DNA from 2 places in the Frankia sp. CeTa3Moorea genome. Region 1 is predicted to be linked to the other one. Evidence: riboswitches for the same ligand, from Rfam matches in the RefSeq annotation. Region 1 holds a riboswitch; the other holds the start of a gene.
What was found. Region 1 has a riboswitch for cobalamin ahead of AC08OV_RS12135 (CoA-acylating methylmalonate-semialdehyde dehydrogenase). Riboswitches for the same ligand answer to the same signal wherever they lie in the genome.
Positions count from the first base shown of each region.

Region 2: it holds a riboswitch for cobalamin, as region 1 does, so the genes downstream of both, AC08OV_RS18840 (ribonucleoside-diphosphate reductase subunit alpha) here and AC08OV_RS12135 (CoA-acylating methylmalonate-semialdehyde dehydrogenase) in region 1, are expected to answer to the same signal.

Region 1 covers NZ_CDXDOR010000056.1:7,809-11,023, reverse strand. Annotated here, with positions in the region: gene AC08OV_RS12140 (ABC transporter substrate-binding protein) at 1-943, opposite strand, end outside; cobalamin riboswitch at 973-1,159, opposite strand; cobalamin riboswitch at 1,365-1,551, shown strand; gene AC08OV_RS12135 (CoA-acylating methylmalonate-semialdehyde dehydrogenase) at 1,742-3,215, shown strand, end outside.
Region 2 covers NZ_CDXDOR010000127.1:9,532-12,746, forward strand. Annotated here, with positions in the region: gene AC08OV_RS18840 (ribonucleoside-diphosphate reductase subunit alpha) at 1-1,546, opposite strand, end outside; cobalamin riboswitch at 1,796-2,022, opposite strand; gene AC08OV_RS18845 (replication-relaxation family protein) at 2,924-3,215, opposite strand, start outside.

The sequences.
Region 1 (3,215 bases):
CGACGTAGCTGCCGCCGGACGGCATGTACCAGGTGCCCTCGTACATCGAGCCGGGCAGCACCTTCACCGGGGTGACCCCGGCGGCGGTCGCCTTGTCCGCGATGGCGGAGTAGTCGGTCTGGATCTGGCCGAAGACCTTGGCGGCCTGCTCCTCGTCGCCGGTGAGCGCCGCCATCACCTTGATCCACTCGGCCCGGCCGAGCGGGTCGCCCTCCAGCCATTCGGCGTTGGCGACGACCGTCACGCCCGCCTTGCGGATCGTCGCGTACTCGGGCGAGTCCGTCCCGTCGGTCATCAGGACGTCGGGGGCGGCGCTGACCACCTTCTCCACGTCGATCTGGTAGTTCGGGGCGTACTCGACGACCTTGCCGGCGTCGATCTGCTCGCGCACCTCAGGGCTGGAGACCAGGCTGGCGCTGGAGACCCCGGTGAGGACGTCGACCGCGTCCAGGTCGACCAGCAGCGGTAGGTGGGTCGTCGACCCGGAGTAGAGGCTGGTGATCGGCACCTCGATCTGCGGGGCGGCGGCGAGGTCTCCGGTCAGCTCCGGTGCCGGCGCGCCGCAGCGCACCAGCACGTACGACTCCGGCTTGCCGTCCGGGTACGGCTCCTTGACCGTGAGTACCTGGTAGCTGTTGTGGTAGGTCAGCGTGACGTTCTTGGCCGCCTCGAACGTCGACTTCACCGGGAAGTAGTCGGTCTCGGCGTTGAACGACGTCACGCACCCGCGCGCGTCGAGGGCTGCGGAGCCACCGGCCTCGTCACCGTCGTCGTCCCCGCAGGCCGCCAGCGAGACCATCGCCAGCACGCCGGCCAGCACCGCAGCGACGGCGGTCCGGCGACGCGGCCGGCCGGGCCGGCGGCGTCGCGACGGCCGCGCGGGCGCGTCGGCAGCGGCTGCCGAAAGCGCGGGATCAGACTCAGCACAAGCAGGCACGCTCACGCGGACCGCCTCTCCAGCACCTCGTGGATGGGTCACTCGATGCCGTGGCCGGTCTCCTGGCTGACGGGTCGACGCCTCCAGGTCAGCCTTCCCAGGCGAACACGCCCAGTGACTTCCGCCGCACCGCGGACCAGACCCGAGACTTCCCGATCACAGTGGCGAGGGCCGCGCCGGCATCACACCGGCTTCCCGAACACCACGGCAACGCCACGCTACGCGACCGGAGCCCAACCGGGCAAGAGGCACAGATCGGCCATCGCCGCGACGACGAGCACACCGGCGGTCAGGACCGGCCCGAGCCGCCGGCGGTCCTTCCCGCCTCGGGCCAGCCCCCGCTCCGGCGGCCGGGCGGGCGGAGCCCGGGGACACGGCTGCCACGGATCGACGTCACACCGACACGGGCCGCGACTACTGGACATAGTATGGTGTCCTACTTTATGGTCCCCTACCAAGGTCCATGGTGTCAGGGAAGCCGGTGTGAATCCGGCGCGGTCCCGCCACTGTGACCGGGGAGCCGGACTCCCGTGATGCCACTGGCCGCGTGCCGGGAAGGCAGGAGTCCGCGCCGATCCGGGAGCCAGGATACCGGCCGTGGGCGACCGTGTACTTCCACGAGGATGGAGTCGGAACGCATGTCAGCCCTGCTTTTTCATGCCCCCTTCCGAGCCGCCCGGCGACATTTCGACTGATTCCCGGCGGCTTTCGCACTCCTTCTTTCTTCACATCCTTCTCCCGGCGCGCCGCGGCCGCCGGGGCGATGCAGGCTGCGCACTTTCGGAAGGTCAGGCGAAATTTCTCATGCGAGAACTCACGCATCACGTCGGCGGAAAGCCGGTCCCGGGCACCTCGGGTCGTTTCGGTGCCGTCTACGACCCGAGTACCGGGCGGGAGCAGGCGCGGGTACCACTGGCGTCGCGCGCAGAGGTGGCCGACGCCGTCGCGGCGGCGGCCGACGCCCAGCCCGGCTGGGCCCGGCTCAACCCCCAGCGCCGGGCCAGGGTGCTGGCGCGCTTCCTCGAACTGGTCCGGGCCGAGCAGGACTCGCTCGCCCGGCTGCTCGCCGCAGAGCACGGCAAGACGGTGGCCGACGCGCACGGCGACATCGAGCGCGGCCTGGAGGTGGTCGAGTTCGCCACCGGCATCCCGCACCTGCTCAAGGGCGAGTACTCGGACGCGGCCGGCACCGGCATCGACGTGTACTCGATGCGCCAGCCCCTCGGGGTCGTCGCCGGGATCACCCCGTTCAACTTCCCTGCGATGATCCCGCTCTGGAAGGCGGCACCGGCGCTGGCCTGCGGTAACGCATTCGTGCTCAAGCCGTCGGAGCGTGACCCCTCGGTGCCGCTGCGGCTGGCGGAGCTGTTCCTGGACGCCGGCCTGCCGCCGGGCGTGTTCAACGTCGTCAACGGCGACAAGGAGGCCGTGGACGCGCTGCTGACGGACCCCCGGGTCGAGGCGGTCGGCTTCGTCGGGTCGTCCGACATCGCCCAGTACGTCTACGCCACCGCCGCCGCGCACGGCAAGCGGGCGCAGTGCTTCGGCGGGGCGAAGAACCACATGGTCGTCATGCCGGACGCGGACCTCGACCACGCGGTGGAGTCCCTGGTCGGCGCCGGCTACGGGTCGGCTGGCGAGCGCTGCATGGCGATCTCGGTCGCCGTCCCGGTGGGCGAGGCGACGGCGGACGCCCTGGTCGAGCGGCTCGCCGCGCGGGTCACGGCGCTGCGGATCGGGCCGGCGCTGGACGACGCCACCGAGATCGGCCCGCTGGTCACCCCCGCGGCCGTGGCCCGGGTCCGCGACTACCTCAGCTCCGGCGTCGAGGAGGGCGCGAGCCTGGTCGTCGACGGCAGCGGCAACCCGCTCGCGGGCACCGAGCACGAGCAGGGCTTCTACCTCGGCGCGTCGCTGTTCGACCACGTCACCCCGGCGATGCGGATCTACCGGGAGGAGATCTTCGGCCCGGTGCTCTCGGTCGTGCGCGCCGCCGACTACGAGGAGGCGCTGCGGCTGCCGAACGAGCACGAGTACGGCAACGGCGTGGCGATCTTCACCAGGGATGGGGACACCGCCCGGGACTTCACCCACCGGGTGAACACCGGAATGGTCGGCGTGAACGTGCCCATCCCGGTGCCCATCGCATACCACACGTTCGGCGGCTGGAAGCGTTCCGGATTCGGCGACCTGAACCAGCACGGGCCGGACTCGATCCGTTTCTACACGAAGACGAAGACCGTCACCTCCCGCTGGCCCAGCGCCCGGGTCCGGGAAC
Region 2 (3,215 bases), on a different contig from region 1:
AGTTGATGTCGATCACCCGGTCGAGGAAGGTCACCGCCGTGCGCACGGTCGCGCGCAGCGCCGCCCAATCAACCCGCGCCGCTGGATCCCCGTCGCCGTCCGCGTCGGCGGCCGGGTCTGCGGGCAGGAGGTGGCGGGCGAGGTTGACCGAGCCGAGGTTGCACACCGCGATCTCGTCATCGCTGGAGACTTCGAGGATCTCGGTGCACAGGTTCGACAGGTGGATGACGTTGCCCAGCTCGGCGGTCTGGTTGCCGGTCCGGTTCGCGGCGTCCTTGAACGTCATCCAGCCGTTGCCGGTCTGCGCCAGCGTCCGCATCATCCGCGCGTACAGATCACGGGCGGGCAGCTGGCGGACATAGCGGCCGGCGGCCTCGGCGGCCCGGTAGGCCAGGTCGAACTCCTCACCCCACAGGTCGGGCAGCTCCGGCACCGCGTCCGGATCCATCAGCGACCACACCCCGTCGGCCTGCACCCGGCGCATGAACTCGTCCGGGATCCAGTGCGCCAGATTCAGGTTGTGGGTGCGCCGGGCGTCCTCACCGGTGTTGTCCCGCAGCTCGAGGAACTCCTCGATGTCGGGATGCCACGTCTCCAGGTACACACAGGCCGCGCCCTTGCGCCGCCCACCCTGGTTGACCGCCGCGACCGAGGCGTCGAGGGTCCGCAGGAAAGGCACGATGCCGTTCGACCGGCCGTTCGTGCCGCGGATCAGCGCGCCCCGCGAGCGCACCCGGGAGAAACCGATGCCGATGCCGCCGGCGAACTTCGACAGCCGGGCGACCTGGCCGTACCGCTCGTAGATCGACTCCAGCTCGTCGCGCGGCGAGTCGACCAGGTAGCAGCTCGACATCTGCGAGTGCGCCGTCCCGGAGTTGAACAACGTTGGCGAACTCGGCAGGTAGGCCAGCGACGCCATCAGCCGGTACAGCTCCGCCGCCTCGGCGACGTCGTGCGCCAGCCCGCAGGCGACCCGCAGCAGCCAGTGCTGCGGCGTCTCCACCACCAGCCGGGTGCGCGGATGGCGCAGCAGGTAGCGGTCGTGCACCGTCCGCATCCCGAAGAACTCGAACCCGAGGTCGCCAGCCGGGTCGACGAGCGCGTCGAGCTCGCCAGCGTGCCGGGCGACGAACTCGGCCGTGCCCGCCCCGATCAGACCCAGCTCGTGGCCCCGCGCGATGCCCGAGCTGAACGAGCCGATCCCCTGACCGGCGACCTCGTCGGCGATCAGCGCGACCAGCAGCCGGGCGGCCAGCCGGGAGTACTGCGGCTCCTCACCGATCAGATCGGCGGCGGTCTGCACCGACAACCGGTCGAGCTCCTCGGTCGTCGCGCCGTCGTAGAGCCCGCCAATCGTCCGGGTCGCGACCCGCAACGGATCCACCTGATCCAGGTCGTCCGCCCACCGCGCGACCGCGGCGACGATCCTCGTCACGTCCACGGGCTCCAACGCGCCGTCACGATGACGGACGCGCATCGTGCGGCCACCAGACCCGGACATACCGGCGGCCCGCGGGACAACGGGGGAAGGTTCGGTGACGGTCAACGGCACTCCTCGCACAGGTCGTCGGACGGCTGGCACCGACGGCGAGCAAGGAGGAGGTAGGCGCGCCGGCCCGAATGGCGACGGACCCGGGCATCGACGACCGACGGCGACGGCGCGTGGCTCGGTGGCCGAACGATCACCACCCGCCACGCCGAGGCCCTCTGGCGACCGGCGAGCTGCCCGTGCCCGGTCCAAGCCCGGCACGGCGATCCCGGCCCTCCCTCGGGGCCGTCGGACCGCCACGCGCATGTCGCGCGCGGCACGCTGGCAGGTCTTCGGACTCGCGGGCACCCACCGGCGCGTCGTGACGCCGGTGAACCTACTGACCGTCGCTTCCCAGGCGCCATAGCGCCCAGTGCTCCTGACGGCGGTCGTTCCCACTCACCGCTGCGGGGCAGCCCCGGACTCCCACCGGGTTCCCTCTTACGACGACCGGCCCAGGGCAGGGCGGCCGAACCAGTGCGCGGCACACGCTACATATAAGAATCACACGACTGCAAATAACCCACATGTTGTGTCGCGCCCGACACCTCGCCGTCCGGGGTATCTCCGAGCGGAACTTGCCGAGCGTCCTGTACCGCCACCGTGAACCAGAACCTCAGCCGCCACAGCACGGCCCGGACCTCATCGCCTTCGGGCTTGGGCAGGACCTCGCCCCGTTCGAGACCCACGGCCCACGCCGCGCCAGGACAGGCCCCATGGCTGCTCGTCCTCGGTGCTGGCGAACCGCAGGCCGCACATGTTCGAACCGGGCTCACCGGCCCACGCCACAAACGACACGAGCCGCACAAGTCGCTGGCGATCATCCATGCCACCTGACTGAGGACAGTCATGATCGCGGGCCACGGCGCCCACCCCGTGCCGGACCGGAGCCGGTAGACTGATCGCCGCGGCGGCTGCCAATATTGCCAGTCACCGAACTCGGGCTTCCCATGTCCGGCGCGTCCTCCCCTGGCCGCTCCGGGCCGAAGCCACAGCACGCGCCTATGGGCCATCGGGCTGCGGCAACCCCGGGGATCGAGCAGGGTTGTTTCACGCTGCGTCCGTTCAGCGTCTCGTCAGCCAGGGGAGCGGGGCGTGTGAACTGGAGCAGACGTGACCGCCAACCCAGCCCTCACCCGGGCACTCGTCGTCGCCCTCGGCACGACGATCTCCATCATCGTCGGCCTGGTCGCCGGCATCCTCGCCCGCGCCGACGGGGCCAGCCTGCCCAGCGCGGTCCAACGCGGCGGCGGTCTCGCCGCAGCACCCGGCGGGCGGAGACCCGCCTCAACCGACCCGCCGGTCGCGGCAGCCATGCCCGTTCAAGCCGAGGGGTCCTGCCACCGGGCGCGGTACCCGGGTAGCAGGACCCCTCGGGGCCATGCGGGGCTGCGGTTAGGCCGCGAGCTGCTGGTGATCAGGCCCCGCGGGTGGCATCGGCTGGGGTGGGTGGAGTCGTCTCGGACGGCCGAGGTCACTGTCGGCTGGGGAGCTGTCGGTCAAGGGCTTGGCGGAGTTAGGCCAGAGGCTGACCAGCTGGCCCAGGCTGAGGCGACCGGTACCGGCCCGGGTCAGGGGCAGCCAGCGGGTCAGGGTGGCGTCGAGGTGCTGGTCGGGTTCGGCGAGGTCCGCGGCCGTCGTCGCGACCGGCACCCGTACTGGGTCGTCCAGGTTGCGCAGCGCCTCC